DNA from 3 places in the Thermostichus sp. OS-CIW-30 genome. Region 1 is predicted to be linked to each of the others. Evidence: riboswitches for the same ligand, from Rfam matches in the RefSeq annotation. Region 1 holds a riboswitch; each other region holds the start of a gene.
What was found. Region 1 has a riboswitch for cobalamin ahead of ACVWZF_RS07035 (TonB-dependent receptor plug domain-containing protein). Riboswitches for the same ligand answer to the same signal wherever they lie in the genome.
Positions count from the first base shown of each region.

Region 2: it holds a riboswitch for cobalamin, as region 1 does, so the genes downstream of both, metE (5-methyltetrahydropteroyltriglutamate--homocysteine S-methyltransferase) here and ACVWZF_RS07035 (TonB-dependent receptor plug domain-containing protein) in region 1, are expected to answer to the same signal.
Region 3: it holds a riboswitch for cobalamin, as region 1 does, so the genes downstream of both, ACVWZF_RS10380 (sirohydrochlorin chelatase) here and ACVWZF_RS07035 (TonB-dependent receptor plug domain-containing protein) in region 1, are expected to answer to the same signal.

Region 1 is NZ_JBSSCZ010000013.1:23,898-34,033, reverse strand. It holds gene ACVWZF_RS07050 (hypothetical protein) at 1-16, opposite strand, end outside; gene ACVWZF_RS07045 ((2Fe-2S) ferredoxin domain-containing protein) at 21-890, opposite strand; gene ACVWZF_RS07040 (DUF1636 domain-containing protein) at 902-1,309, opposite strand; gene ACVWZF_RS07035 (TonB-dependent receptor plug domain-containing protein) at 1,438-3,408, opposite strand; cobalamin riboswitch at 3,447-3,599, opposite strand; gene ACVWZF_RS07030 (hypothetical protein) at 3,942-4,490, opposite strand; gene rsmH (16S rRNA (cytosine(1402)-N(4))-methyltransferase RsmH) at 4,667-5,596, opposite strand; gene aroA (3-phosphoshikimate 1-carboxyvinyltransferase) at 5,813-7,147, shown strand; gene ACVWZF_RS07015 (TIGR03792 family protein) at 7,183-7,533, shown strand; gene ACVWZF_RS07010 (DUF502 domain-containing protein) at 7,530-8,306, opposite strand; gene ACVWZF_RS07005 (SRPBCC family protein) at 8,601-9,068, shown strand; gene ACVWZF_RS07000 (GNAT family N-acetyltransferase) at 9,146-9,649, shown strand; gene ACVWZF_RS06995 (thioredoxin domain-containing protein) at 9,756-10,136, shown strand, end outside.
Region 2 is NZ_JBSSCZ010000001.1:106,431-116,566, reverse strand. It holds gene ACVWZF_RS00560 (WecB/TagA/CpsF family glycosyltransferase) at 156-905, shown strand; gene ACVWZF_RS00555 (cell division ATP-binding protein FtsE) at 1,099-1,785, shown strand; gene metE (5-methyltetrahydropteroyltriglutamate--homocysteine S-methyltransferase) at 1,963-4,227, opposite strand; cobalamin riboswitch at 4,684-4,888, opposite strand; gene ACVWZF_RS00545 (ABC transporter substrate-binding protein) at 5,137-6,762, shown strand; gene ACVWZF_RS00540 (ABC transporter permease) at 6,747-7,748, shown strand; gene ACVWZF_RS00535 (ABC transporter permease) at 7,745-8,638, shown strand; gene ACVWZF_RS00530 (ABC transporter ATP-binding protein) at 8,643-9,572, shown strand; gene ACVWZF_RS00525 (ABC transporter ATP-binding protein) at 9,559-10,136, shown strand, end outside.
Region 3 is NZ_JBSSCZ010000023.1:5,065-15,200, forward strand. It holds gene ACVWZF_RS10365 (L-threonylcarbamoyladenylate synthase) at 1-645, shown strand, start outside; gene ACVWZF_RS10370 (PAP/fibrillin family protein) at 701-1,318, shown strand; gene ACVWZF_RS10375 (SPFH domain-containing protein) at 1,315-2,214, opposite strand; gene ACVWZF_RS10380 (sirohydrochlorin chelatase) at 2,312-3,355, opposite strand; cobalamin riboswitch at 3,386-3,521, opposite strand; gene ACVWZF_RS10385 (heavy metal translocating P-type ATPase) at 3,650-5,965, opposite strand; gene ACVWZF_RS10390 (heavy-metal-associated domain-containing protein) at 6,078-6,272, opposite strand; gene ACVWZF_RS10395 (DUF5340 domain-containing protein) at 6,332-6,571, opposite strand; gene trpC (indole-3-glycerol phosphate synthase TrpC) at 6,635-7,555, opposite strand; gene hmpF (pilus motility taxis protein HmpF) at 7,819-9,546, shown strand; gene plsX (phosphate acyltransferase PlsX) at 9,755-10,136, shown strand, end outside.

The DNA.
Region 1 (10,136 bases):
ATTGCAGGCCAATCATGACTTTAATCTCCTGGAAAAAGGTGGTCTTTCAGAGGACAGCTATTAAGCAAATGCTCAAAAACAATTTGCCGAGCTACTTGGGGAGTAACCCGCTTGTACCAGGTGCGATCCCCAGAGTAAAAAACCACGGGCCCCTGTTGGCAAACTTCCAAGCAGCCTGAGGTGATAACCTGTACGTCCAGGTTGGCTTCTCGAAGAGCCGATTCCAGAGCTTCCACAACCGGTTGGTAGTTGCGGGAAGGATAACAACGGCTGGAACGACAAACGGCAAGGTAGGGACGTTTAAGAGGGTTATCCTCATAGGGGATCCGCTCTTTCCCCTGCACATAGATGGCGCGGATGCGCTCGTAAAGAGAAAGCTTTTGGTAATCTGCTTTGCCTTCCGGCAGGTAGTCTTCCTCTGGCCCCAAAAAGGGGCTGGGCAGAAAAATCTGCAGCAAAGGCTCTTCTGCTCCATTCCAGAATTGGATCCCCCACATGCGGGGCTGACCTTGGGGATTGAGGCGCCGGTAGAGAGCAGCACGGCTAACCAATCTTTTGCGGCGCAGCTCGGGTGGGGTCTTGCGATGGGGGCCGCCTTGGTGCTCCTCCAGGCACAAATGCAGGTGCCAAGTTTCGGTGGCAACGGTTAGATAGCCATCGTAGAGCACGCACAAAGCTGGAGGTTTCTTGAAAGCCAGCTCCAGCACCCCGCCTTCCGCCACATGGCCCACCTGGATCTCGGCCCAGTGCTCTTGAAACAGCTCGTAGAGCAACGGCCCCAAGCAGTCAATATGGGCAGGGATCCCTTCATAAAGGGTTGTCCAACCCGTCAGAGAAACTTCCTGCCAAGCTTGATGGAGGGGGGTTATCCAGGGGGTAAAAGTGGCCATGAGAAAGCTCCTCAGTGCAGTGGTGGAATACGAGCAATCACCCCTTTTTTGAGGGGGCGCTCGGCCCAGGGTAGGATCCCATCTGGCTTGGTGAGGTAGAGCTCTGCTGTCTGCAGAATGAGATCCACATCTTTTGGATCGAGATCTCCAAAAACATAGGTCATCTTTTGAGGTGCTGCCAACGCAACGACACAAGCATGGCTGCAGCCGCTCATACAGGCAACCGGCTTCAGGGTCAGTTGAGGATTGAGGGTTTGAGATTGCAGGGCAGACAGCAGCATTTCTCCCTTGCTAATCCCTTCTTTTTGGCCGTTAACCCACCGAGATCCGCAAGTGACACAAACCCAAAGACAATGGCTGCTGGGTTGCTGGGCAGCGCTGCCAGCTTGGATGGGCAACTGGGAAGTTGATCGAGACATGGTGCTCCTTGATATAGTCATAGGTTTCTGTCCAAGCAAAGGGTGTGAGAAGAGGCAAAGACGATCTCAATGTCTTGGCCAAGGATTCAGCAGTGAGTTAGACAGCTAAAAGTCAGCCTCAAGTCGCTCTAAAATTGGCCCCTTAAATTAAGCCGAACGGTGCGACCCACTCCGGGGTAGCCGGGGAAAACCTCATATTGCTCATCCAGCAGGTTATCAACCCCCACTTCTAGAGCGAGATTTTCTGCTACTGGGATCCCTCCCCGCAGAGCCAGGTTGGTGTAGCCGGGCAGAGATTGGGTATTGGCGTTGTTGGTAAAGAAAGTGCCAATGTGATGCAGGAAAACTGAGGCATACCGATCCTCTGCATCGCGGTAGCTCAGGCCCAGGTTGAAGCTGTCTGCTCCCACGAAGGCTAGCTGTTTGCCAACCGCTTTGGGATCCAGCGCCGAGCGGATGATGGGATCGTTCAGGGTGTAGTTGGCAAAAAGAGTCCAGTTTTCCCCCAATCGCAAATCCAGGGCTGCTTCCAAGCCCGTGTATTCCACGAGCTCAATGTTTTCGTAGGTTCCCCTGCGCGGGCCAGTGCTGACAAAGGTAATGCCATCGCGGATGCGGTTATGGGCAAAGGTCAAGCGCAGTAGGCCAAAATCTCCCAAAGCCTGATCCAGGCCAATGTCAAAACTCTCTCCCCGCTCCGGTCGCAAATTGGGGTTGCCGTCGACTTCAAAAAAGCCGCGCAGCCGAAAGAACAGGTTTGAGATCAAGGGGGTGCGAAAGCTGCCGGCATAATTGGCCCTCAGGGTGGTGCCTTCTGCCAAAACCCAGCGGATCCCTGCGGCAGGAGAGGTGGCCGAACCGTTGACCAGATTGCTCGAATCTTGGCGAACACCTAAGTTGAGATAAAAGTTGGGCTGTGGCCTGTAATCCAGGCGGGCGAAGAATGCCCCCTGATTCACAGTATTGTCATAGTTGACGTTGGTGGATCCCCTGGCAAAGGAGAAGGTGGTGTTGCGAGCTGAAATGGATCGGTAATCCGCTCCTAGAGTAAGCTCCAGGTTTTCAGCAGCCTTCCAGGTGTATTGCAGTTGGGATCCCCACCCCGTTCGCAGGATCTCATCCCGGGATCCCTGGCTTTGTGGGGCGCTGAAGCGATAGTTGAGGTCGTCAAAAAATACCCTGGCTTGCAGGGATCCCCTCTCTTGATCCCACAGCCAACTGAGATCTAACAGCAGGTCGTTGGTGTTTTGCACTGCATCGGGGGAGGGAAACTCGGTGCTGCCAGGCACCTGAAACGCTTTATTGAGATAAAGGGCATTTCCGGTTAGGACCTGGCCTTCTGCCAGTTGCCAGGTGAGTTTGGCTTGTAGGTTGTGGTACTCCACTGCCGAGTTCTCCCGCCTGCCTGCTTTGCCCAAACGCCTAATTTCAAAGGGAAAGTCGTTGTTGCTCTGCAGACGGCGATAGCTGACCACCCAGCCCAGATCCTGCGCTTGGCCGCGGTTTTGGATCCCTTGCTCATTGAGGCCGTAGCTGCCGATAGCCGCTTCCAGCACGGTCTCGGATCCCGGCTTTGGATCCAGCGTCACGATGTTGATGACCCCGCCAACGGCATCGGAGCCGTATAAGGTGGAGCCCCCACCTGGAGAGATCTCAATACGCTCGACCACATCTGTAGTGATCTGAGACAGATCGAACCCGCCAAAAAAGCCCAGGTCGTTAATGGGGCGGCCATCCAAGAGCACCAACACCTGGGCCGTTCGTCCTCCCCGCATAAACTGGGAGCTAAGGGCTCCCAACTGGGTTCCCGCCGTGCCGTCGCTGAGGATCCCGGGCAGGTAGCGCAGGGCCTCCTGAACCGTTCTTGCCCCTTGCTCTCGAATTTGCTGGCGGGTAATGACGTAAACCGGGCGGGAAGAATCCCGCAGCAAACCAGGACGGCGAAAAGGTGTGGTGACGGGTTGATTTAAAATCTCGGCGCTAACACCGGTTTCCAACACCTCTTGAGCTGAAGGTGAAGAGGCCGCCGGCTGCGCCCACGCTGGGATCCCCAAAACAAGACCCCCCAGCGCCAGGCTGAGACCTAGAATGGGATTCATTTTCCTAAAGCTCCTGATTCCGTGCGACGCGGAAGAAAGACGAGCCAGAACCGCAGGCGGGCATCCTGACTGAGGGCATGGGTCTAGCCCAAGCCCATCACAGTTGCGGCACAGCGCCGGATTTGCACCGGACTTTCCCCTTTACATGCCCTGGCTGATCCCCAGGACAACCTGTCGGTACAGCTTTCTCTGCGATTGCTCCGAAAAAGCCGTGCTAGGCATCATACATCCCCTGCTCTGGAGTTCCTATCCTGCCAGGGGGGATGTCATCCCCAGGGGTAGATGGGATCCCATCTGCAGTCCCAGAGCTTCGGATGGGCGACATCCCATTAAAATTTGAAAAACTTGGGCCAGATTGCTTTGTTGCTTTGTAAGCGATTGAAGGATTGCCCCCACCTACTCCGGATCCTGAAACTCAGAGATCCCTTGGCTTTTTGGAGAATAGAGATACACCGAGACTTCACAAGACCCAGGGCTTTTGGGAGAGCAAGATAGAGACGCTGGCCTAGCCGCCATCGACTGGATCTGTTGGACTAGTACCCAACCGGGTAGAAAAGAGGGGCTTTTTCGGTCGCGTGAGCGGCGCGGAGCGCTCTTTCTGGCAAAGCCGTTGCCTGGTGGGCTGGATCCGGCTCAACTTGGCTGGGAGAGGCAATCGGCACCTCGATCATCCGATCCGGTACCAGCGGCACCATTTCGGAGCGGTCGGCGATTTCCCGGAGAGAATTGGCAATGGATTCTTGAGTCAGCAGAAACTGTCGTTCGTTGCGCTGCATCTGCTGCCACACCTGGTAACGCTGGCTCCACCGGCTTTGGGTATGCACAGTCCAACTGTAAAGGCTCAACACTGAAACGCCGGAGAGGATAGCCATCCCTGTGGAGATTTGCTTCCACCAGGCTAGGTGTTCTGCCCAAGCAAGATGCTGGCTGCGAGGATGGGCTGATTTCAACTTCAAATTCAAAGGTTGGGTGCGGCTGGCCTGAACTGTACCGGAGAGGGGTCGGCTCAGAGCAGAAGGCTGTCTGTGGCGACGAGGGCTTTTGGGACGATCAAGACCTGCGTTCAAAGGCTGGCTAACCATAGGGCTTAACCTCACACACACCAAGGAATCCGACGGTGTGAGACCGCCGGTTCCGCTTCACCCTAGTTCCCCGCGCCCCCCAACAGCAACCCCCTTCTCCCGATTCCCGGCCTCAGCAGGACAGCTGTCCGCTTCACGGTAGCCGATCTCTTGAGAGCGGGAGAACCAACCTAAACCTACATCTGACTGCTGCGGGCAGCCACTCGCAGTTTGGCAGAGCGGGCCCGTGGATTGCGTTGCCGTTCCAGTTCGGAAGGGGACAAGGGCTTGGGGGTGAGCACCTGCCAACGGGGATCCCTGCGGAAGGCCCATTTCACCAAGCGATCTTCAAGGCTATGGAAGCTGATCACGGCCAACCTGCCGCCGGGTTTCAACCAAGTGGGGGCTTGGGCCAGCAAGGTTTCTAAAGCCTCCAGTTCTCGGTTCACGGCAATGCGCAACGCCTGAAAGACGCGGGTGGCCGGGTGGATGCGGCCTCGCCGAGCTGCCGGAGGTACCGCCTGCCAAACCACCTGGGCCAACTGGGTAGTTGTGGCGAGGGGACGAGCCTGCTCGATGTGATGGGCAATGCGGCGGGCAAATCGCTCTTCGCCGTAACGGGTGAAAATCTCGATCAACTCTTCGACCGGGCGATGATTAACCCAATCGGCGGCAGTCTCCTGAGCTGTACTGGGATCCATGCGCATGTCCAGCGGCCCCTCCCCGCGAAAGCTAAATCCCCGCTCAGGGCAGTCCAGTTGCGGCGAACTCACCCCCAAGTCGGCCACGATGCCATCGAAGGGGATCCCCTGCCCCTGCTCATCCCGAAAGCCATGCTGCTGCAGATCGAAATCGGCAAAATTGAGGTGCCACAGTTGGATGCGGCTGCCGGGGATCCCTTCTGCTGCAAAACGCGCTTGCGCCGCCTGTAGAGCCGCCGGATCCCGATCCAACCCCACCACTCGAGCAGCTCCCCCCCGCAGCAGCGCCAAGCTGTGTCCACCCCCTCCCAACGTCACATCCAAAAAAATACCGCCCCCCTGGGGTTGCAGGTAGGCCATCACCTCCTCGGTCAAAACAGAGTCGTGTTGATACACCTTGCCAAGCACGGTCTGCGGGGGTTCTATTTCTGCTGCTACAAAGTTCAGTATCTGCAAAAAAAAGGCCGAGGCCAGGCCCCGACCGAGGAATCCATGTTGTTAAGGTGATCCTCTGGGAAAAGAGGGGTTGCCGTCAAAAGACAGGCTGTCTTGGGATCCCTGGTAAGATCTCTGGGGCATGAGTCCGGGCCTGAGTAAGATGAGACTGCTGCCGCTTTTGCCCAGTCTGCCATCAGAGTTGCTGTGTTGACTCACTCTTCTTCTACCGATATCCTCACTCTCTCGCCGGCCAAGGGCCTGCGCGGCCAAGTGAGCATCCCCGGCGACAAGTCCATTTCCCACCGCGCCCTGATGCTGGGATCCCTGGCCGAAGGAGAAACCACCATCCAAGGGCTGTTGCTGGGAGAGGATCCCCGCAGGACGGCAGCCTGTTTTCGGGCGCTGGGGGCAGATATTTCGGAGCTCAACAGCGAGTGTGTTCGCATTCGGGGAGTTGGCCTGGGCCGGCTGCAAGAACCGGCAGACGTGTTGGATGCAGGTAACTCCGGCACCACCTTGCGCCTGATGCTGGGGATCCTGGCTGGCCAGGCCGGGCGCTTTTTTGCCGTCACCGGCGATCGCTCCCTGCGCTCGCGGCCCATGGGGCGGGTGGTAGGACCGCTGCGGCAGATGGGGGCCAGCATTTGGGGACGGGCCGGTGGGACGTTGGCACCTTTGGCCGTACAAGGGGGATCCCTCAAGGGCATTCACTACCGCTCCCCGGTGGCTTCAGCGCAGGTAAAATCCTGCCTCTTGCTGGCGGGTCTGCTGGCGGAAGGCACCACCCAAGTCACCGAGCCGGCTCTCTCTCGGGACCACTCGGAACGGATGTTGCGGGCCTTCGGGGCCAACATTCAGGTGGATCCGGAAACAAAAACCGTGGCCGTGGTGGGGGGATCCCGCCTGGTGGGCCAGAGAGTTCAGGTGCCGGGGGATATCAGCTCGGCAGCCTTTTGGCTGGTGGCCGTCTCCATTGTGCCCGAGAGCGAATTGCTGCTAAGGGATGTGGGCCTCAACCCCACCCGTACCGGTGCACTACGGGTGTTGCAGGAGATGGGGGCTGACATCCAAATTGAGAACCTCCGGGAAATGGCCGGTGAGCCCCTGGGAGATCTGCGGGTGCGTTCGGCCCGCTTGCGCGGCTGCACCATCGCCGGCGATCTCATCCCCACCTTGATCGACGAGATCCCAGTTTTGGCGGTGGCGGCTGCCTTTGCCGAAGGGATCACGGTGATTCGCGATGCCGCAGAGCTGCGGGTGAAAGAAAGCGACCGTCTGGCTGCCATAGCCCAAGAGCTGAGCCGCATGGGAGCCCAGGTCACTGAATATCCTGATGGCCTGGAAATCAAGGGAGGGATCCCTCTTCACGGGGCCGAGGTCGACAGCTACGAGGATCACCGCATCGCCATGAGCCTGATGGTGGCAGCTCTAGGAGCGCAGGGATCCACCCTCCTCAGGGGAGCCGACTGTGCCCGCATCTCCTACCCCGACTTCATTCCCACCCTGCAACGATTGACTGCTTCCCCCCTGGAGTCTTGAGAGGGCCCATCTTTAACTTTGCCGCCTCTGCTCCTATGTCGACCTGCCCCAGCCCGCCCGGCCCTATCGCTATCGAACATCTCTGCTTCCGGGTTCCTCCCGGTGGGCAAGCAGCCTTTCTTGAGCAAGACGAGCGGGTTTGGGGATCCGCCCTGCGCCGGCATCCGGGTTTTCTGGGCAAAGAAGTTTGGCTGGATCAAGAGGATCCCGAACTTGTCCACCTCATCCTCCGCTGGGCCAGCCGTGCTGACTGGAAGGCCTTTCCCTCCGAGCAAGTGGAGGCATTGGATCGGCAAATGCGGCCTTTTTATGTGCGCTTGGAACAGGCCAAAGAATACCAGCTCTGGCAGCCCGGCCCTTCTGCAGGGACAGGAAAGCAGGATTAAGGGATCCCTTCAGTCTCAAAACCTACCTCAGAGCCCACCGAGTCAGCCCTGGGGGATCCTGCCACCCGCTCCTGCTCCACCAGCTCCCGCAAACTGGGCATGGTCACGGCCAAAGCTCCTTCTCGCCGCTGCAGCCCCGCTTCAAAACTCTCAGGGGTGACAATGCCGCCGGAAATGAGCATCTTAAAAGCATCTTCCACCGGCATGAACACTTCCACCACTTGGTCTTCCGGCACAATGGCGTACCAGCCCGTCGTTGGATTGGGGGTGGTGGGCACAAACAGTCCAAGGGAGCGCTGCGGCCCATCGGGCCGAATGGGAGTTTGAATGGTGCCCGTCACAAAGGCCAGCGCCCAAGCTCCTGGTCGGGGATATTCCACCAGCACCACCCGCCGAAAGCGCTGATTGTTGGGGGCAAACAAAACACTGACCAATTGCTTCAAGGTCTTGTACACCAGCCCCGCCACCGGAATCGCATGGAGCAACTGTTCGCTGAGATTGAGCAGCCACTGGCCGACAATGTTGCGGGCCATGAAGCCAATCAACAGGATGAGCACAATCGGCGTCAACAGGCCCACCGCCAGATCGATGAGGTTGATCAAGATCGGGTGCAAACCCTGGATGGGATTGAACTGCTTCGGAATGCTGGTCAGAAAGCCAATGCTCCAGGTGGCCACCTCCACCGTCAGCCAAATGGTAGTTGCCAGAGGGATCACCACCAGCAACCCCGCCACGAAGTAGTTCTTCAGATGCTGTTTCCATTGTGAAACCATGGTGAGGTCGTCCCGTCGAGTCAACCGAGTGGATGCATCGAACCCTTGCAAGTGAAGCTTGCAGATGGCAATCATGATACCTGCCTTCTGCGTTGCCCTCACGGGGGGCAGCCGCAACTTGCCGGCAAAAGAAATCGGGCTGCCAAAAAGCGCAGAGCCCCAAACTTTCATCAGGCCGATAATGCTATCTTAAGTCGATATAAAATTTTGTAAAGGCAGGGATCCCGTCCCGAGGCGTTGTGGCCAAGCCCCTGGATGGTTTGTGTTTCTGCCGGGTGTTGCGTGGGAGGCCCTATGTCAGAGTCAGATTGGCTAGAGCATACCTGTCAGGTGGAGGTGCCTGTTCCCATTGAGCAGGTATGGGATTTGTGGGCCAACCTCACCCTCATGCCCCGTTGGATGAAGTGGATCCGCTCGGTGGAATTGCTGGATCAGGAGCTATCCCGGTGGACACTGGATACCCGCGGCCTCACCTTCAGTTGGATCTCCCGCACCCACACGGTGGTGAAACACCAACACATCGGCTGGAGTTCGGTGGAGGGGCTGCCCAATCGGGGCGCGCTGCGCTTTTACGACCGCAAAGGCAGTACCATTGTGAAGCTGTCGGTGGCCTACAAGATCCCGGGGATCCTCGGCAAAATCTTGGATGGCCTGTTTGTGGGCAAAGTGGTGGAGAGCACCATCCAGGCGGATCTGGAGCGCTTCAAAGCCTATGCCCTAGAGCATGCGGGGCCAACCGCCGACAATGCCTCGGCCAGCTAGCCTCAGTTTGTCAGGCCCAAGTGTTTTGCTGAACTCCCCCTTCCTTGCCAACCCTCACTGCTGCAAAGGTCTTCTTCATGCCCGATCCCTCTCCTGAGCCTGTCATTGCCCTCTCTCGTCAGCCGGTGGACAACCGCAACATTCGCTTCTCTCTGGAGCGGGGCGAGCTGGATCTGGATCAACTTCTCCTGCTGTTGAACCGCAATGCCTTTTGGGCGCAGAATCGCCAGCGGCAGGAGATGGAGCGGGCCGTTGCCCACAGCCATCCGGTGGTCAGCGCCTGGGATGGGGAGCGCCTGATTGGCTTTGGCCGCGCCACTTCCGATGGGGTTTACCGAGCCGTCCTCTGGGATATCGTGGTTGATCACGACTACCGACGTCAGGGCATTGGGCGCAAGTTGGTGGAAACCCTGATCAGCCATCCCCACCTGCAGTCGGTGGAGCGCATCTACCTGTTCACAACCCATCAGCGCGGCTTTTACGAGCGGATCGGCTTTGTGGAAAACCCCAGCACCACCTTGGTCTTGCACGGGCGCCCTCTGGAGTTTTTGATCCCGGCTGCCGAGCAGGAGCAGGCTTGACCGACAGGGATCCTGGGTGAGTGTATCTTGAACAACAGTGGGTTGGCTCTGCCTTGGGAGGAGGACGCGCTAGCCTGAAAAGCAAAAAGGGTGAGAGGGTGTACTCATGGCCAATCGCCTCGCCACAAGTTCCAGCCTTTATTTGCGCAAGCACGCCGAGAACCCGGTGGACTGGTGGCCTTGGATCCCAGAAGCTCTGGAGAAAGCCCGGGCCGAGGATAGGCCGATTTTCCTATCCATCGGCTATTCCAGTTGCCACTGGTGTACGGTCATGGAGGGCGAGGCCTTCTCCAACCCTGAAATTGCCGCCTTTTTGAATGCCCATTTTTTGCCCATCAAGGTGGATCGCGAGGAGCGGCCGGATCTCGACAGCATCTACATGCAGGCGTTGCAGCTCATGAGCGGGCAGGGGGGGTGGCCCCTCAATGTTTTCCTCACGCCCGATGACCTGGTGCCCTTTTACGCCGGCACCTATTTTCCCGTAGAG
Region 2 (10,136 bases), on a different contig from region 1:
CCGTGGATGCCGCCGCGGATGCCTGAGGGAAGAGATTTTCGTGGTCAAATAGCCATGAAATGCCTCTTCGAACTCCCCTCTCCCTCTGGGAGAAGGTCCGGGCTATCTTAAAAGCGTGTCCAACGGCTCCAGTGGGGGCCAGCATTCGGTCGGTAGTGTCGTTATCCATCCATGCGATTCTGGGCGTGAACCTGCACCTTGCTCTGCCGGAGGCCAGCCTACAGAGCTACGCCACCTGGATTGAGGCGCGTATTCGGGAGGGTCAGGGCGCTCAGGTGGTTACCTGCAACCCGGAAATGATCATGCAGGCGCAGCGGGATCTGGCCTTTGCCCAGGTGCTGCAAGCGGCGGAGCTGGTGATCCCCGATGGCATTGGGGTGGTGTGGGCCCTGCGGCGGCAGGGGATCCGCGTCCAGCGGGTGCCGGGGATCGAGCTGGCAGAAACCCTGATCCCGTTGGCGGCAGAACAGGGGTGGCGCTTGGCCCTGGTGGGGGGAAAGCCGGAAGTCAACCGGGCAGCAATTCGATATTGGCAAGCCCAGTGTCCTGCTTTGGCCCTCTGGGGCTACCACGGCTACTTCTCTAGCGAGGAAGAAAAAGAGCTTCTGCAAGCTCTCCAGGAATTTCGACCGCAACTGGTGTGGGTGGGGCTGGGATCCCCGCGCCAGGAGCTGTGGATCCAGAAGTGGCGTCCCCTTTTGCCCCAAGCCATCTGGATGGGGGTGGGGGGCAGCTTGGACATTTGGGCCGGCCAAAAACGGCGAGCGCCCCGTTGGTGGCGTGACCATCACCTGGAATGGTTGTATCGTCTCTATCAGGAACCCTGGCGCTGGCGACGCATGTTGGCTTTGCCCAAGTTTGTCTGGCGGGTGCTGTGGGATCCCTCTTCTCGTTTGCGCCCCTAGTCTGCCGGCGCTCTCTCCCTCCTCTGTCTAGGCGCTTACTATGGTGATCGGTCAGCACATCGGCTATCCTCCTCGCTTACACCGTTGGGCGGGTACGGCTCCGACTCCTCATCTCCCTGCCCCGGCCAATCCAGAGGCCACCCTGGGCTTTTACGGCAGCACTCAATCCGGATCCCTGGAAACCCCGGCCAGCATGGTGTCCTTGCGGGGCGTGAGCAAGGTCTTTCCCAACGGCAACTTAATTTTTCAGGATGTGAACTTGGAGGTGCGCCGCGGCGAGTTCGTGTTCGTGACGGGGGTCTCCGGAGCAGGCAAGTCCACTCTTTTGCGACTGCTCTACGGGGCGGAACAGGCCACCGAGGGCACGGTCATCGTCGATCAAGTCTGTCTCTTTTCTTCTGAAGGGCGGCGGCGACCCTACCGCATCCCACCGCGTCCGCTGGCCATGTTGCGGCGGCGCTTGGGGGTGGTTTTCCAAGATTATCGCCTTCTGGCCAACCGCACCCTGGCAGAAAATGTGGCCTTCGTGCTGCGCGCCCAAGGGCTGTCCCCCGCAGAAATCCGCCGTCGCATCGGGCCGACCCTAAAGATGGTGGGGCTGACCGAAAAGCGAGATCACTTTCCCCATGAGCTTTCGGGGGGGGAACAGCAGCGCCTTAGCCTGGCCCGTGCCATTGTCAACATGCCGGTGCTGCTGCTGGCGGACGAGCCAACAGGAAACCTAGATCCGGAAAACTCCCTCTTGGTTCTCCAGATTTTGGAGCGGCTCAATTCCTTTGGGGTGACCGTCATCATGACCAGCCATGACCCCTATCTGGTGGAGCGGGCCGGCCACCGGGTGGTGCGCATGGAGGGAGGGCGCCTGTATGATCTGCGCTGAGGGGCTAACGGGATCCCTACTTTGCTCTTCACAAGCTTTTTGAGATCCCGGAGAGCAGCTTTGCCGGTTGCATCAGCAGACCGTAGGCCCTAAGCCAGCCGCATCAGCACAACAGCGGCACCGCCCGCGGCGACTTGTCAAGCCAGCCCGACCAGTTACATCAGCGGGTCGTGGGCCTTACTCGCGCAGACCCTCAGGTTGGGTTTCCAGAAGCTCCTCCCCTAGCTGATGAGCGGCAGCCACCATATTTTTCAGTGCGGGGATCACCTCCTCCCAGCGGCGGGTCTTGAGGCCACAATCGGGATTAACCCAAGTTTGCTCCACAGGCAAGTGGGCCAGTCCTGTGCGCAGCTGCTGCAGGATTTGCTCAACGCTCGGCACCGCAGGGCTGTGGACATCGTAAACGCCGTTGCCCACCTGGTGACGATACCCAGCCTGGGCAATTTGCAGCAGGGTTTTGTTGTTGCTGCGGCTGTTTTCAATGGAAAGCACGTCGGCATCCAGCCGCTCAATGTGCTCGATGATGTCCCCAAACTCTGAGTAGCACATGTGGGTGTGAATCTGGGTTTCCGGCTTGGCCCCGCCGGTAGCTAGGCGAAAGGCATCCACTGCCCAGCTGAGGTATTCTGGCCAGCGTTCTTTTTTCAGAGGTAGCCCCTCCCGCAGTGCCGGCTCATCCACTTGCACCATCACCGCTCCAGCCGCTTCCAGATCTGCCACTTCGGCTCTCAAGGCCAGGGCAATCTGCAAAGCCTGCTCCCGCCGGGGAATATCAACACGGGGAAAGGACCAGTTGAGCATGGTCACTGGCCCCGTGAGCATGCCTTTCACCGGCTTTTGGGTGTGGGACTGGGCTACTTGGAATTCCCGCACTGTCATGGGTTGGGGGCGAACCACGTCGCCGTAGAGAATGGGAGGGCGCACGCAGCGGCTGCCGTAACTCTGCACCCAGCCGTGTTCAGTGAAGGCAAAGCCTTCCAGCTTCTGGGCAAAGTACTCCACCATGTCGGTGCGCTCAAATTCCCCATGCACCAACACATCCAGGCCAATCTCTTCTTGAATGCGGATGCACTTGGCAATCTCAGCGTCAATGGCTGCTTCGTACTCCGCCTGCGAAACCTCCCCTCTTTTGTACTTAGCTCGCCACTGCCGCACCTCTGGAGTTTGGGGGAAGGAGCCAATGGTGGTGGTGGGCAAAGGTGGTAGCTGAACCTGCCGACTTAGGCGCTGCTCGTAGGGCAGGAATCGCTCGAAGTCCTGGGGCTTGAGGTTGGCCAAAGCCTGGCGCACTTGGGGGTTGGGGGGGCTAAACTGCGCAAAGCTCTGCCATTGCTGCTGGATTTCCGCCTGCTGGGCAGCAGTGTCTTCGCCGTTGAGGGCTCGCGCCAGGAGAGCTACTTCGGCCAGCTTCTGTTCGGCAAAGCTGAGGACATTTCTGAGGGGTTCCGGCAACTGGGCTTCCAGAGCAGCGTCGTGGGGCACAAATTGCAACGAAGCGGAAGGCTGCACCCGTAGGTTGGGAGCTACCCCCTGCAGCTCCCGCAGGCTGGCCAAGACAGTCTCAGGCTGAACCTTCCAGACATTCCGAGCGTCCACTACGCCAGCACCTAGGATCTGGTCAGCCGGAAAGCCATAGGTTCTTACCAGATCCAGGGTGTGGCCACGGGTAAAGTCAAGGCTAATGCCGGCCACCGGCAGTTGCACCACCCAGGGGTAAGTCTCCCCCAGGTCATCGAAGTAGGTGACCAAGTGGACAGGGATCCCGGCGGTTGCCAACTGGCGGTAGCTCATTTCCACAGCTTCCCGCAGGCCACTTCCCTGGCTGGTAACCAAAATGGGATCGTGAATCTGGACTTCTGGGATCCCCAGCTGTTTTAACTCCTGGAGGAGATCCCGGTACAGAGGAAGGAGCTTTTCCAAGTCCGCCCGCAGATCCCCAGATCGCTGGCTAAGGCAGAGCAAAGTCACTGGACTGAGGACAACGGGGCTGGTGCGCTCCCCTAGGATCCCTTGGGCCCGCCGAACTCTTTCCAAAAAATCCCCAAAGTTAGGACTGGGATCGGCTTCCGGCTCAATTTCGGGTACCAAGTAGTGGTAGTTGGTGTCAAACCACTTGGTCATTTCCAAAGCCGGCAGGCCCTCCCGCCCCCGCGCCATGGCAAAGTAGCGGTCTAAACCCGACAGACCTCGGAACCGAGAGGGGATCAGCCCCAGCCAGGTGGCCCAGTCCAGTACATGGTCGTAGAGAGTCTGATCCCCTACCGCAATGTGATCAATCCCAGCTTGTAGCTGAGTCTGCCAGGCTTGAGTCTCCAAATCCCAAAAGGTAGCCAGCAGAGCCTCTGACCCTAGGGCACCACTCCAAAAGCCTTCCAAAGCTTTTTTGAGCTCGCGGCGCTTGCCCATGCGGGCATACCCCAATGTCATGGTTTGTGCAGTCATGTTGTGTGCCATCCCAAATACTGAGTTTTCTAATTTTCCTGCGTTCAATTCGCCCTCAACTGGGATCCCGCCCGCCAAGGAAGAAACCGGCTGTTCCTCTCTTGCCTCTGGAACCCCAACAAAACACTGCCTTTTGCGCAAAAAAGATACTCAACGCAGCCAGCGATCGCAGTGGCTACTTGCCAGCCACCAATTGAAGTCAGGAAGCCTGACATCTCACTCTTTCCTTCGCGTAGGCGGGCTGTAGATCTTGATAGATCTTGGTGCAACAGCACCCAAAATTTACTCTCTCCCGGCCAACTGGCTCAGAGTCTTGCTTGGGTTCTTGGACTTATTTCTACTGCTGAGGAGTACCGAAAGCTTGTGGGAGCAACGCCGGGAAAATGCTCAGGATAACGAAAGCAGAAACGAGCTAAAGCCAAGACAGTTACCATCTGTACCTCGCAGATGTTGTGAAGTTTAGAAAAACCATCGGCGGGCATTCTGACTGACACGGTTTTGGGGGACAAGACCTGGATCGGCAGCGAATGACTCTAGAGATTTGCTGCAGGACTTCTCCTAAACCGGATCACAGCTGCGGGACAGCGGCAGATTCTCACTGCTCTTTCCCCGTTTCCTCTGGCGGCTGATCCCCGTCAGAACCGATAGCTGAGCTACATCGTATCACGGAGTTCAGAGACGGGAGTAGAGTGCTTCAATCATCACCAAGCCAGCAGCCTTTGGAGCTACCAGACCTCACCTTTCACCCAGCGGTCTTGCAGGAAGTCATCGGAATCCTCTAAGCATCCTCCCCCCCTGCATTGCTCTCAAGATAAGGCAGTGATAGCTTAGCTGCCATAAGTCTTGTCCAGGAGGCAAGGGGGTTTGCTCCTTTTTGCTTTGCTGAAAAAGCGACAGATCGGGGTTTCTATGGCATCAAGCTTAAAAGTAACTGTGTGGTCTGTGGGCCTCTTCTTGCTGAGCCAGATGTGGGCTGGATGCGCTCAGAATGCTGCTGAGCGGACAGCTTTCGATCCAAAGCTAGCAGGATCCAGCGATCAAATCGTGCTGGCCATTGGAGGGGAAAGGGAAGAAGGATTTGATCCCACCCTGGGCTGGGGACGTTACGGTTCGCCTTTGTTCCAAAGCACTCTGCTGCGGCGGGACGAGAACCTTGAGATTGTAAACGACCTGGCGACTGGCTACACTGTCAGCCAAGATGGCCTAACCTGGACGGTAACCCTACGAAAGGATGCAGTCTTCTCCGATGGAAAACCTGTCACAGCAGCGGACGTGGCTTACACCTTTAACCAAGCAGCTCGGAGTGGTGGTCTGGTCGACCTAACCGCCCTAAAGGAAGCAGTAGCTATCGACACTCATACGGTGGAGCTGCGGCTGCAAAAACCCCAAAGTACTTTTGTCAACCGCCTCATCACCTTGGGTATCGTGCCTCAACATGCCCACGGGCCTGATTATGCTCGCAAACCCATTGGCTCTGGCCCCTACCGACTGGTGCAGTGGGATGAGGGGCAACAACTGATTGTGGAGGCAAATCCCTTATATTACGGCCAGACTCCTGGCATTCGGCGGCTGGTTTTCCTTTTCCTGGAGGAGGATGCAGCCTTTGCAGCAGCCCGAGCCGGACAGGTACACGTGGTTAGCGTGCCTCAGTCTTTGGCTAAGCAAACTGTTGAGGGCATGAAGCTTCACGCCATTCCCAGTGTGGATAACCGAGGGCTGATGTTCCCCTTTCCCCCTAAAACCGGTGCGACAACCCCAAAGGGATACCCCATCGGCAACGATGTGACTTCTGACTTGGCGATTCGCAAGGCGGTCAACTTCGCCATTGACCGACAGGCGCTGGTGGATGGAGTCCTAGAAGGCTACGGATCCCCTGCCTATGGCCCAGTCAGCGGTTTGCCCTGGGAAGAGCCGACCGCCAAGATTGAGGACAACAATCCAGACCTGGCCCGTCAGATTCTAGCTGAGGGAGGCTGGAGCGATAAAGATGGGGATGGGGTAGTGGAAAAAAACGGGCTGCGGGCTGAGTTCACCGTGCTCTACCCGGCCAACGACAGCATTCGCCAAGCCCTGGCCCTAGCTGTTGCAGAAATGCTGCGGCCTGTGGGCATCCGAGTCAATGTCGAGGGCAAAAGTTGGGATGACATCACTCCGCTCATGCACAGCAACGTGGTGCTGTTTGGCTGGGGCAGCCATGACCCAACTGAGGTGTACAACCTCTACCACAGCAAAGCGGCCCAGGGGGGATTTTTCAATGCCGGCTACTATGCCAACCCGTTTGTGGATCGAATGCTGGATCTGGCTATGGAGGCCCCCTCTGAAGCTGAAGCTATCCCCTTCTGGCGGGCAGCCCAGTGGGATGGAAAGCAAGGCTTTACTGCCAAAGGAGATGCAGCCTGGGCTTGGTTGGTGAACCTGGATCATACCTACTTTGTCCAAGAGTGCTTGGATATAGGCCAGCCGCAGGTACAGCCTCATGGCCATGGTTGGCCAATCACAGCCAACATCACCCGTTGGAAATGGACGTGCAACTGAGGTCAGTTCTGCTGTTTCTGGCTTATAAGCTGACTCGGCTGGGGTTGCTGCTGGCGGCTGTGGCAGTCCTGACGTTTGCCCTGCTCAGCTTCTCCCCTGTTGATCCCGTACAAGCCTATGTAGGGGCCGACATGCTGCAGATCAGCCCAGCCCAACGAGACCTGATTGCCCAGCGTTGGGGGCTGGATCAGCCCATGCTGCTTCGCTTTGGGAACTGGCTTGGGCAGATGGTTCAAGGCAACTGGGGCACCTCAATGGTGTTCGATCAGCCAGTGGTGCAGGTCATTCAACAGCGGTTTGAGCTATCGCTGCCCTTACTGGCAATTGCCTGGCTGCTTTCCGGTTTCCTGGGAGTGGGGTTGGGGGTTTTGGCCGCAGCGTTTCAGGGCGCTTGGGTTGACCGCAGTATTCGTCTTTACGCCTACACCCTCGCCTCTTCTCCCCCTTTCTGGGTGGCGCTGCTACTCTTGATCGCGTTTTCGGTAGAGCTGGGTCTAACACCTATCTGTTGCGCCGCGCCACCTGGCGCGTTGGCGGAGGAGGTGACTTTTTGGCAGCGCTTACACCACTTGCTCTTGCCTGCTTTCACCCTAACTTTCATCGGCGTTGCCAACATCACCTTGCACACTCGTCAGAAGCTCATTGACGTGTTGCACAGCAACTATGTGCTGTTTGCTCGTGCCCAGGGGGAAAGCCTGGCTGGGATCCTGTGGTACCACGGCTTGCGGAATATCTTGCTGCCTGCGCTGACGCTGCAATTTGCCTCCTTTGGGGAACTGTTTGGTGGCTCAGTGTTAGTGGAACAGGTGTTTGCTTATCCAGGACTGGGACAAGCAACGGTACAGGCAGCTTTGCGCAGTGATGTGCCTCTGTTGGTGGGCATTGTGTTTTTCAGCGCCTTGTTTGTCTATGCCGGCAATACCCTAGCTGACCTGTCCTACCAGATTGTCGATCCACGCATTCGCCTTGGCGGGAGGATAGGATGATCCCTTTTGCATCGCCTCGTGTTGCTGCTGCTGATGCCGATGGGGGGATGAAATTCTCAGAGTCCTCTGTCAAAGGAGAGCGCAGGCGGCAGACTCTGTGGGCAATTGGACTGTGTGCTTTTTTTTTGGTGTCTATCCTCTGCAGCGCTGGGCTTATCGGCGATACCGGACTGAGCCCGAACCTAACTCAGCGGAATCAGCCTCCTTCCCTGGCCCATCCCTTCGGCACCGACTGGCTGGGGCGGGATATGCTGGCCCGATCCTTGCACGGGATGTCCCTTAGTCTGTGGGTAGGCATGCTGGCTGCCGCCGTCAGCGTGGTGATCGCCGCTGTTTTGGGTTTGGTGAGTGGCACGGTGGGAGGCTGGGTGGATGCCTCGATCTGCTGGATGATTGACCTATGTTTCAGCCTGCCTCACCTGGTGGTGCAGATCCTTATAGCTTTTGCTGTCGGCGGCGGAGTTCGGGGAGTCATTGTTGCCGTTGCCCTCACCCACTGGCCCAGCCTAGCGCGCCTGGTGCGGGCCGAGGTGTTACAGGTCAGCAGTTCTGACTATGCCCAGAGTTCTTACCGACTGGGCCGCTCTTCCCTCTGGGTTGCCCGCTACCATATGATGCCTCACATTTTGCCCCAGCTCCTAGTGGGACTTATTCTGCTGTTTCCCCACGCCATTTTGCACGAAGCAGCCCTCTCATTCATTGGGGTAGGTATTTCGCCGCACCTACCGGCCATCGGCATTATTCTGGCCGAATCCATGCGCCACCTCTCCACCGGCTACTGGTGGCTGGGGGTTATGCCTGGACTGCTGCTGCTGCTGTCGGTCAAGGCTTTTGACTGGCTGGGAGAAAACCTGCAGGCCCTTCTCAATCCGCGTACGGCTCAGGAGTAGGGAAATGTTGGTGGTCTCCGGCCTAAACATTAGGTTCAGCCGATACGAGCGGGGGCTGCGCCGCCGCTACCTTCAGGTGATTACAGATCTGGATCTGGAGGTTAAGGCAGGGGAGGTGGTGGCAGTGGTGGGGGCCAGCGGATCGGGCAAAAGTTTGCTGGCCCATGCCCTCTTGGGTCTTTTGCCAGAGAACGCTACCCTGCGCGGTACTCTCCTATTTCAGGGGCAGCCCTTGACCCCTGAGCGGTGTAGGCAACTGCGCGGCAAGGCCATTGCTCTCATCCCCCAGTCTGTGGACTACCTGGATCCCCTCATGCAAGTAGGATCCCAGGTACAGCGGGTAGCTCGGCTCAGCGGTGCCTCCCAAGGCGAGGCCCGTAGAGCAGTGAGCCGCATCTTTGCCCGCTATAGCTTGCCGCCGGGAACAGAGGGCCTCTACCCTTTCCAGCTCTCCGGAGGCATGGCACGGCGGGTGCTGGTATCGACGGCGGCAGTTAGCAGAGCCAAGCTGGTGATAGCCGACGAGCCCACGCCAGGCTTGGACGCGGAGGTGGTGGCTGAGACCCTTGCCCATCTGCGGGAACTGGCCCAGGAGGGCCGAGGCGTTATGTTGATTACACACGATATTCAGGCGGCGTTGTCGGTGGCAGATCGAGTGGCAGTCTTCTATGCGGGCACTACAGTCGAGTTGGCCTCGGCTCAGGATTTCGAAAGGGGAAACTTGCGCCACCCCTACACTCAAGCTCTGTGGCGATCCCTGCCCCAAAATGAGTTTGCTCCCCTGCCGGGCAACCAGCCTGACCCTGAGGCACTGCCTGCGGGTTGTTTGTTTGGGGATCGCTGCCCCTGGGCAAGTGAAATCTGTCGAGCTGAGCATCCGCCTCTGCGGGCGGTTGGAGGAGGGTGGGTGAGGTGTATCCATGCTCAAGGGTGAGCATCTCTGGTTTCGCTATGGACGGCATCTGCCTTGGGTGGTGCAAGATCAGACCCTTCAAGTAGAACTTGGGGAAGTCGTAGGGCTGATGGCTCCCTCTGGTTTTGGCAAAACTACTCTGGCCAAGTTGCTGGCGGGCTACCTTACCCCCAGCCAAGGTCGGGTGAGTGTGACAGGGCAGCCTTTGCCTCGGCGAGGGTACTGCCCAGTGCAGCTTGTCTTTCAACATCCAGAGCAGGCCGTTAACCCCCACTGGCGCATAGCTCAGGTCTTGCGGGAAGGGCCTCCTCCCCAGCCAGAGGTTCTCCACACCTTAGGCATTTCCCCCAGTTGGCTCAACCGCTATCCCCATGAGCTAAGCGGGGGAGAATTGCAGCGGGTTGTCATCGCCCGGGTTCTCAACCCACAAACTCGCTATTTGATTGCAGATGAGATGACAGCCATGCTCGACGCCAATACCCAAGCCCTGATCTGGCAAGCTGTCTTGGCCTATGGGCGGGCACATCAGATGGGGCTTTTGGTCATCAGTCATGATCGCTTTCTCCTGGAACGGCTCTGCAGCCG
Region 3 (10,136 bases), on a different contig from region 1:
TTGCGGGAGGGGGCGGTGATGCTTTACCCCACCGATACGGTTTACGCCATTGGCTGCGACGCGACCCACAAACAAGCAGTGGAGCGGGTACGCCGTATCAAGCAGCTCTCCAACGACAAGCCTCTTACCTTTTTGTGCCCTTCTCTCTCACGCATTGCCCACTATGCCCAGGTAACCGATTCGGCCTATCGGCTGATGCGGCGGCTGATCCCGGGCCCGTTTACGTTTCTGTTGCCGGCCACCAAGCTGGTGCCCAAGTTGGTGATGGAGCCCAAACGGAAAACCACCGGCATCCGCGTGCCCGACTCGGCCATTTGTCAGGCTTTGCTGGAAGAGTTGGGCAATCCAATTGTCTCCACCTCTGCCAAGCTGGGGGGGGATCCCGTCGGATCCCTGGACTTAAGTTCTGGGCAAGCCTGGGAGTGGGAGAGCGACCCCTGGGATGAGGGTGGGATCTTTGCGGCTGAAGAGATGCGGCAGTTGGAAAAACAGGTGGATCTGGTGCTGGATGACGATGCCCCCCGTCGGGCCAAGGTCTCTACGGTAATTGACTTGACGGGATCCGAGCCGCTGGTGGTGCGGGCCGGGCTGGGGTATGAGCAGGTGGCAGATCTGAACCTGAAACTGGTGGGAGAAGACGGTTAAGGGCAGAGGGATCCCGCGTTCTCTAAAATAGGGTCAGTGCCTTCGGAGTGTGCCCATGTCTGAGGCCCTGGCTCAGCAAAAATCGGCTCTGCTGCACCTACTGGAGGCGACCGACCGGGGCCGGAAAGTTTCCCCTGACCAAAAAGCCCAGATTTTGTCTCAAATTGCCGTCCTAGAAGCGCTCAACCCCACCCCCAAGCCAACATCGGCTCCTGAAGGGTTGGAGGGGAACTGGCTCACCCTATTTACCACGAGCACAGCTCTGCTGCGGCTGGCACAGTTGCCTTTTTTGACCACCGGCGAGATCTACCAGTGTATTCGGGCCAAGGCTGGACGGGTCTTCAACGTGGCGGAGATCCAGGGATCCGGCTGGCTGGGGGCTTGGGTGCCACGGGGAATCTTGGCGGTATCGGCACGCTTTTACCCCGAATCGGAGCGTCGGGTGAGGGTGATTTTCGAGCGATTGGTGTTCGGATCCCAAGCTTTGATGAGCTACGAGATCGAGAGTTTTCTCGATTTGCTCGAGCAGGCTCCGGAGCGGATCCCGGCTATTCAAATCGATATTCGCCGCCGCGAGCCAACGGGTTGGCTGGATATCACCTATTTAGATGAAGACTTGCGGCTGGGTCGGGGCAGCGAGGGGAGTGTATTTGTTCTAAAGCGGGTCGGCTAGTCGGAGGATCCAGAGGACTCCGTTTCCGCCCTTTCGTGAGATGGGTTTTGGGTTAGGGTGAAGCCTATTTCCTGGAGAACTTGCAAGGCGCGGTAGGACTCTCGCAAAGTTTGCAGCTCCTGTTGAGTTTGCTCCAGTTGCCGGGCCCATTCTGCCTGTTGGGAGCGCAACTCTCGATTTTCCAATTTTTTGCGCTGCAGGATGCGCTTGAGTTTTTGCTGCTGCTGCTGGAGTTGAGCCCGCTCTGCTTCTGCGTGTTGCAGTTGGGTCCTTTGGCGTTCCAATTCTATTTTCAGGGTGGTGACCTGGGATTGAAGTTGGCGGAGCTTTTGGCGCAGCGCTTGCTCTGGCGTGGGTTTGGTCGACTCGGAGCTTGGAGAAGGGGAAGATGTTTGTAGGTTTTGCAGATGCTGTTGTAACTGTTGGGCTTGGGCCTGCAGGACTCGAGACCGTTGCTGCTCGCTGCGCAGTTGGGCTTGGGCGCGTTCACAGGTCTGGATTTCGGCTTTCACCCGCTGCTTGATGCGGTCAAGGATCTTTTGATGGCGGAGCTGGGTTTGCCGGATCTCCTGAGCCACCTGCCAAGGGCGAGGATCCCCCTTAGGTTGTCGTGGCTCGCCGCCGTGGTCGGCAGGATCAAAGGGAGATAGGGTCGCCACCAGCGATTCTCGAAAGTCGCTCCAGGAAGCCGATTGCAGACCCATCTGAACCACCCGCCAGGCCCCATAGGAGGCCCCAGCGGCAGCCAGGATCCCAGGGATCCCGGCCAGGGAGAGGGAAACCTTGGGCAGGGTGGGCAGGATCTGATCCAGCAGCCCCACCACCAGGGCGAAAACAAAGATCCCGCTCCCCACGGCAGCGGCACCTGAAACCCAAGAGGAGCGGGAGAGCATCATCGTTTTTTCGTCATCACAACCGCTAGAGCGGGAAAACCAGGTTCAAAAATTGCCTGTCTGCACTCAGTTTATCCCGCCAGCAGCCTCTGTTTCCCTCTTAGGGCACCTGCCATGCCCGTTGGTGGTAGCCCTCTAATTGGGCCCAGGGATCCCCAGCCGCTGCGTGGGTGTGGCCGTGCTGAGGGTGATGGTGAGAATGAGGGTGGTGATGGGATCCATGCCCGTGATGGTGGTCATGAGGCTCGTGAGGGTGGTGATGGCTGGATCCAGCTCTGACCTCTGCGCTCACGGCCAGGCGAAACTTGCACAGGTGGCAGTTCATCGGGGTTTGGCCCTGCAGGGCTTCCTGCTCCAGTTGCTGCAGGCTGTGCAGCACCGTGTCCACAAGGCCCAATTCCGGCAGCATCAGCCAGTCGATTTCCGGCTGTCGTTGTCGTTGTTGTTCCACTGCCGCCTCAATTTTTTTCACCAGCACTCCGGTAAACAGGAAGTAGGGCAGCACGATCACCCGGCGCGGATGCCAGGACAAGGCCCGCTCCAATCCCACGGGCAGGCGGGGATGGGTAATGCCGATAAAGCAAGTTTCCACAGCGGCAAACCCAGATCCTTCCCAAAGCAACCGGGCCAGTTTACAGGCTTCGGCATTGGCCTCGGGATCGCTGGAGCCGCGACCCACAAACAGGAGCACGGTTTCTGCTTCTGGGATCCGCTGCGGTTGGGCGGCCATCAAAGCGGCCAATCGGTCTCGCAGCAGTTGCAGGATCTCGATGCGGATCCCCAACGGCCCACCGTAATGAATGCGCAACTGGGGATAGAGGGTCTGCAGGAGATCCAATTCCATCGTCACATCGAACTTGTTGTGGCGGGCCCCAAACAGCAACAGCGGCAGGACCACAATCTCTTGCCACCCTTGGGCCAAGCACTGCTCTACCCCCTGGGCAATGGTTGGCTGGGTCAGCTCCAGAAAGCAGGGGATCACCGGTCGATGGGGGGTGAGAGCTTGGTAAGCCTGGGCTAGCTCCAGAAAGGCTTGCTGCCCTTGGGGGTCGCGGGATCCGTGGCCGATGAGCAACAGGGGCAGGGGGACAACAGGAGACTGCACAACCGCAAGCGGAGGGGAAACACTGAGGGTATTCAACACAAAAAACTCCGTTCCTTGTGAATCGCAAGGGGTACAGGACAACGGCAGGTGGGTGTTCTGGCTGAGGGAGGGATCCCATCACAGTTGCGTCACAGTGGCGGACTTGCACCGCGCTTTCCCCAGTCTGCCTGAGCCTTTTAGGTTAGCTTGCCGCTTGTCGTTCACCAAGCCCCCTGGGGGGGATGTCCTTGTCTGCCAGAAGATAGCCCTGAGGCATGAGCGGTACGGCAGACTCATGCTCAAAGGGCAGCAAAACTGTTGCCGCGCTAATCCCCCTTGCCCCTGGGAGAGGGCCTAACGCCGGCCCGCTGGTCTGGGGGGCTGAAAGTGTCGCAGGCGCAGGGCATTGGCGACCACCGAAACGGAACTCAGGGCCATGGCTGCCCCCGCCAGCATAGGGTTGAGCAACCAGCCTGTAAAGGGATAGAGCGCCCCAGCGGCAATCGGGATCCCCAGCGTATTGTAGATAAAGGCGAAGAAGAGGTTCTGGCGGATGTTGTTGAGGGTGGCCCGGCTGAGTTGAATGGCTGTGGCGACTCCGCGCAGATCTCCCGACATGAGGGTAATATCGCTGGCGGCCATCGCCACATCCGTACCCGTACCGATGGCGATCCCCACATCCGCTTCTGCCAGAGCCGGAGCATCGTTAATGCCATCTCCCACCATCGCCACCCGCCGTCGCGGTTGTCTTAGGCTGCGTATGTAAGCTGCCTTCTGATCCGGACGGACTTGGGCAATTACCCGCTGAATGCCTGCTTGCCGAGCAACCGCTTGGGCCGTGGTGGGGTTATCCCCGGTTAGCAGGATCACCTCTAGACCCATCTGTTGCAGCTGTTGCACTGCCTCAGGAGAGGTGGGTTTGAGCGGATCGGCAATGGCCAACAGCCCCACCAGGCTCTGGGATTGGGCTACGCCGATCACCGTTTTGCCCTGGCTTTCCCAGGTCTGAACCCGCTCTGACCAAGAGGGATCCCAAGGGATCCCCATCTCCTGTAGCCAGCTCAGCCGACCGATGCAGATCCACTGGTCTTCCACCCAGGCTTCTGCCCCACTGCCTATCCTTGCCTGAAAATGCTGGGCAGGAGGGATCACAATTTTTTCGGCTTCGGCTTTCTGCACTACCGCCTGGGCCAAAGGATGTTCCGAGTGCCGCTCCACCGCCGCTGCCAGGCGCAACACCGCCAGGGGAGAGGAGCCGTGGGCCCAAATATCGGTGACGGTAGGGCGACCTTCGGTCAGGGTGCCGGTTTTGTCCAAGACCACCGTGCGCAAGTGGTGGGCCAATTCCAGGCTGTCGCCACTTTTCACCAGGATCCCCAATTCTGCCCCTCGTCCCGTGGCCACCAGGATCGAGGTGGGGGTTGCCAACCCCAGCGCACAAGGGCAGGCGATGATCAGCACCCCAATCGTGTTCACCAAGGCCAGCGTCAGGTTGTCCGCCAACACCCACCAGAGCACGAAAGTTAGAACTGCCACCCCGATCACTGCCGGCACAAACCAGGCAGTCACCCGATCCGCCACCTGTTGAATTGGGGCTTTGGATCCCTGGGCTTCCTGCACCAGGCGCACGATCTGGGCCAGAACCGTGTCTTTGCCCACCCGCCGCGCCTCCATCACAAAGCTGCCCGTCCGATTCAGCGTTGCCCCAATCACCTCATCCCCCGCCGACTTGAGTACAGGCAGGCTCTCGCCGGTCACCATGGACTCGTCGAGGGTGGAGGATCCCTCTAGGATTACCCCATCCACCGGCACCTTCTCTCCGGGGCGCACTCGGATCCGATCCCCCACCTGCACTTCCCGAATCGGAATATCCTGCTCCACCCCATGGCGAATTACCCTTGCCGTTTTCGGTTGCAGCCCGATCAGCTTGCGAATGGCTTCGGAGGTTTGCCCCTTAGCCCGTTGCTCCATCCACTTGCCCACCAGAATCAGGGTGGTGACCACCGCCGACACCTCATAATAGACATCCGGGTGCAGTCCTTGCCGGTGAAAATAGTCGGGGAAAACCGTTGGGAAAACAGAATAGAAAAAAGCCGCGCTCGTCCCTAAGGCCACCAGCGTGTTCATATCCGCCGAGCGCCGTTGCCAAGCGGCCCAAGCGCCTCGATAAAAATGCTTGCCCACCCAAAACTGCACCGGAGCCGTCAGCAGCAACTGCAACCCAGGATTGTGCAGCCACATGGGAAAGCCCGGGATGTCCATCCCCAGCATCATCGGCAGGGATCCGATCACCAGCACCGTGCTGATGCCCACCCCTATCGCCACCTTGAGCTTCAGTTCCCGTTCTGCGGCCCGTTGGGCGATCCGCTCTGGATCCGACAGATCGTCCAGCTGCCAATCCTCCTGGATAAGGCGCGCCCGATACCCCGCCCGCTCCACCGCCCGAATCAGCGCCTGCGGATCCACCAGCCTGGGATCCCCTTTGACGGTGGCCTGCTCACTGGCAAAATTCACTGATCCGTGGGACACCCCCTGCACCTGAGCGAGGGCCTGTTCGATGCTGCGGGCGCAGGAGGCACAGCTCATCCCTTGTAAGGCCAACTGCCAAGTGCCCTCAGGAGAAGGCGCAGAGGCCGATAGTGCAGCCGATGACCCTTTATGGGCAGACATGGCAACACCTTGTTGATGAAACGACAGCTACTCTCCACCCTGGGCAGGGCGAAGGCAGCCATCTGTACAGAAATTCAAAACAGACACCCGACCGTTCCCGGCCCAAAATTGACTAGGCCGGGGGATATCCCACCTGGGTGAGGGCCTGCCGCAAATCGCCCACAGGCCGCTCAGAAGTAATCCGCACCTGTTTGGTTTTGGGATCCCCTTCCACCTGGGCCTGGGGATCCAGTTGCCGCACCGCTTGCGCAATGGTGTCCACGCAAGCCCCACAGGCCAGCTTGGGCACCGTCAAAACAACCTGCATCTTGGAAACCCCCCCCAATGCCACTGAAAGGATGCTAAACCTTACAGTGGGCTGGAAGGTCAAGAGGGAGGCTGAGGCTCGTCCATATTCCAGCGGTAGTCCACCTGATAGCCCCGCTGTCGCCACTCTTCCTCCAGTTGCACCTGTTGGGTGAGGGCTTTGCGCAGGGAGTTGATCAGCTCTTGCGTGCGGCCTCGGTTGCCAAAATCCTGTTCCTCTACTGCCGGAAAGGTTTGCCGCTCCAACACCCGCAGCAGAAATTCGTAGTGGATATGAGCCGGCACAGGAATACGTTTCATCGATCCAAGCAATCCTTAGAGATCAATTGTTCTCGCAGAGATCCATTGATAAATGGTTTTCATTCACTGAGATGACAACAGGTGGCGCACAGCTTGGCCGGGATCCGGCTGGGTCACCAGCGCTTCCCCCACGAGCACAGAGCGCACCCCCCAGGCCCGCAACTGCTGCAGATCGGCGGGGGTATGGATGCCGGACTCGCTGACCACAGGCAGATCGCCAAGGAGCTCCGAGTGGGCGGCCAACAGGTTGCGCGTTGTGTTTAAGTCCACCGCAAAGGTTCTCAGATCGCGATTGTTGATGCCAATGAGCACCTGCCCCCTGGAGTCTTGCAGTTGGGGCAAACGCAACACCCGCTGCAACTCTTGGGAGGTGTGCACCTCCAGCAGAGCCGCCATGCCCAATTGCCGAATCAGCTTGAGAAAGTAGCCCAAATCCGCATCGGAGAGAATGGCGGCAATCAAGAGCACCGCATCTGCCCCCAGGCTGCGGGCCCAGAGGATTTGGTAGGGGTAGAGGATGAACTCCTTGCAGAGGATGGGGATCCCTACTGCCTGACGGATCCGGCGCAGATACTCGCCGCTGCCCTGAAAGAACCGCTCATCTGTGAGCACCGAGAGGCAACTGGCCCCACCGGCCTCATAGCTCTGGGCAATGGCCACCGGGTCAAAGGGATCCCGGAGAACGCCGCGGCTGGGAGAGGCTTTTTTGACCTCGGCAATCACAGAGATAGGGTGAGGCGACTGGGTGAGGGCCGCCACAAAATCCCGCACCGGCGGGGCTTGATCCAGTTGCCGTTGCAATTCCTTGAGGGGAAGCTGCTCCCGTTGGCGCTCCACCTCCTGCTCTTTATGCCAGACGATCGCTTCCAAAATGTGGCGCGGTTTGGCTTCCGGCGCTGTTGTCTGGTACACCTGAGAGGCTACGACCACCGGCGGGGCAGGAGAACGCCGACGAATAGAAAGCGGCTCACCTTGCAGCTCCATACAAACCCTGAGCGGAACCCTACACCACACCCTAGACTACCTTAGTGCTCCGCCACCGGTTTGAATAGCTACCCCGGACATCCCCAAAACTCATCTGGCGAAGGCGTTTTTTTTACCCTATGGTTGAGTCTAGAAAGGTGGTGTAGTCTTTATGCGCCTCGGCGAGCCATGTTCTGGCGGCCGTCCATTTTTCCCCGGCCAGGGGCAATGGCTCGGTGGGGTCAAGGCTGGTGCTGTCCATGCTGTTTTAGAGGAGTTCAGGCGTGCTGTACCTAGCAGAGCTATCCAAGCCGATTGGATTTGCCAAGTCGTCTCTGCAATTGCTGGCCAAGCAGCAGCAGGACAATACCTGGGTGGCCGTGAACGAAGAATCCATTACTTTGGAAGGCCGCATCGCCCAGGAGGCCGGGCGCTTCAAGGATGGGTCATTGGTGCTGGCGGAAATCTCCGGCAACCGTCAGGTCGCCCGCATCAGCGAAGCCGCTCGCCAACTGGTGACCTATCTGCAAAACTTCAGCCAACTTCAGCTCAGAGCCCGCAGCCAGGAAGAGGAGATCGAGGTTTGGAAACAGTCCCTCACCTTTCAGGCGCATGAGCTTAAACGCCGCGAGATGGATCTGGCAGCCCAAGAAGAAGAGGTGCAGCGGCTGTACGAGCAGTACAAGAGTGTAGAGGAAGATCGCAAACTCCTGGACAGCCTCAAAGAGGAACTGGCAGCCCAGCAAGCTTACTTAGCTGAACAACAGCGCCTGATCGGAGAGCAGCGGGAAGCTCTGAATCGGCAGCGGCAAGAGTTGGAAGCCCAGTTGCAAGAAGCTCGCTCCAGCCGCTTGGGGGAGGCAGAAGCAGCGCAGCTACAGGCTTTGGTGCAGCAGCTCCAGGAGACTCTACATCCGGCTGGGGATCCCTTGGCGCTTCTGCAGAGCTTGAAAAGCCACATTCAGCAGCAGCAGGAGCACTTGAATCAACAGATTGCCCAACTGGAAGCAGAACGTCAGCAGGCCCAGGCCCGGCAAGACGAGCTGGATCGAGACTACCGCGCTTGGCAAGAACGCCACACCGCTTGGTGGGGATCCCGACAATCCCTGGAGCAAAGCCAAGCAGAGTGGCAAACTCGACAGGGATCCCTGCGAGCCCATCAAGAGCACCTGCAGAGGATTCTCCAGCAGCTGCAATCTCAAGAGAGCCTATACCAGAAAGCCTCTCGTCTGGTGCAGGAATACGACTTTATCGTCGATGGCAGCAGCAACGGCAGGGCTGGGGAGCCGGCGATCTCGGTCGAGGAGCTGGCGGCTTTGGTCAGCCAACTGCGCCGAGATTACGAGCAGCGGGCGGCCCAGGTCAGCCAGCAGCGGGCCGAACTGGAGCAAAACCGGCAAACCCTGCGGGAGCTGCAAGAGCGGCTGGCCAGCGCCTCTCCAGAGGAGCGGTTTGACATCGAGATGGATATCGACTATGCCCAGTCTGCCTGCAGTGCTTTGGAAGAAGCCCTGCTGCCTCAGGAAAAAAACCTGCAGCGAGAGTATGAAGAGTTGACCCGCCAGGAAGCCCGCCTTAGACAGCTGCAAAATCAAGCTGCTGCCCCGGTTCAGGTCGATATTGGGCCGCTCCTGGAACAGATCGGCAGCCAGAAGCAGGATCTTCTCCAAGAAAAAGGTCGTCTGCAAACCCTCATTCAACAACTGGAATCGTCCTTGCCTTCTCAGCAGGAGCAGCTCGCCCGCCAACGGCAGGAATTGGAGCAGCAGTGGCAACACCTGGAGCAAGAGGAGGGATCCCTGCGGGCGCGCGCCCAGGCCATGGCAGAAACCTGGGGTCGCCTCAATCACCTGCAGGCCACCCTCTATCCAGAGCGGGATCGGTGGGCAGCGTTGGCGGGAGAATTGGCGCAGTTGGAGACGGAGCTGAGCCAACACCAAGCCAGAAACTCCACCGCATGCGACCACGTCCAACAGGTACACTTTCTCCTGGCTACCCTCGCGCAGGCGTGAGGGAGTTCACGTTTCCTGTGGGGGGTGGGGAGAACCGGCGCAAGGGGAACTACGGCCTTAATTGAGGAAAACAAATCTGGTAAAATTCGCTAGCACCCTGCAGCCACTGGGGCTCCCAATTCTCGGGCGAGGGGACTGCAGAGGTTAGTGCGTTTTGCCCCGCTTCTTGCTTGCAGTTGCCAAGGATATTCCAGTGTGAGGTCAGCTTGTGCGAATTGCGGTCGATGCGATGGGGGGTGACTACGCTCCCGAAGAGATCATCAAGGGCGCCCTGCTGGCCCATCGGCAGCTCCGGGTCGGGATTGCACTAGTCGGTCGTCCAGATTCCCTCAAGCCCTTTCTGCCCCAACCCTTGCCTGCTGGGATCACCATTGTGCCTGCCGAAGAGGATGTGGGCATGGCGGAAGAGCCGCTGATGGTGCGCAAAAAGCCCAAAGCCTCCATCAACATCTCGATGCAACAGGTGCGCTCCAACCAAGCGGATGCCGTGGTGGCCGCCGGGAATACCGGAGCAGCGATGGCTGCGGCCTACCTGAATTTGGGCCGGCTGGCAGGGATCGATCGCCCGGCCATTGGCGCTCTTTTGCCCA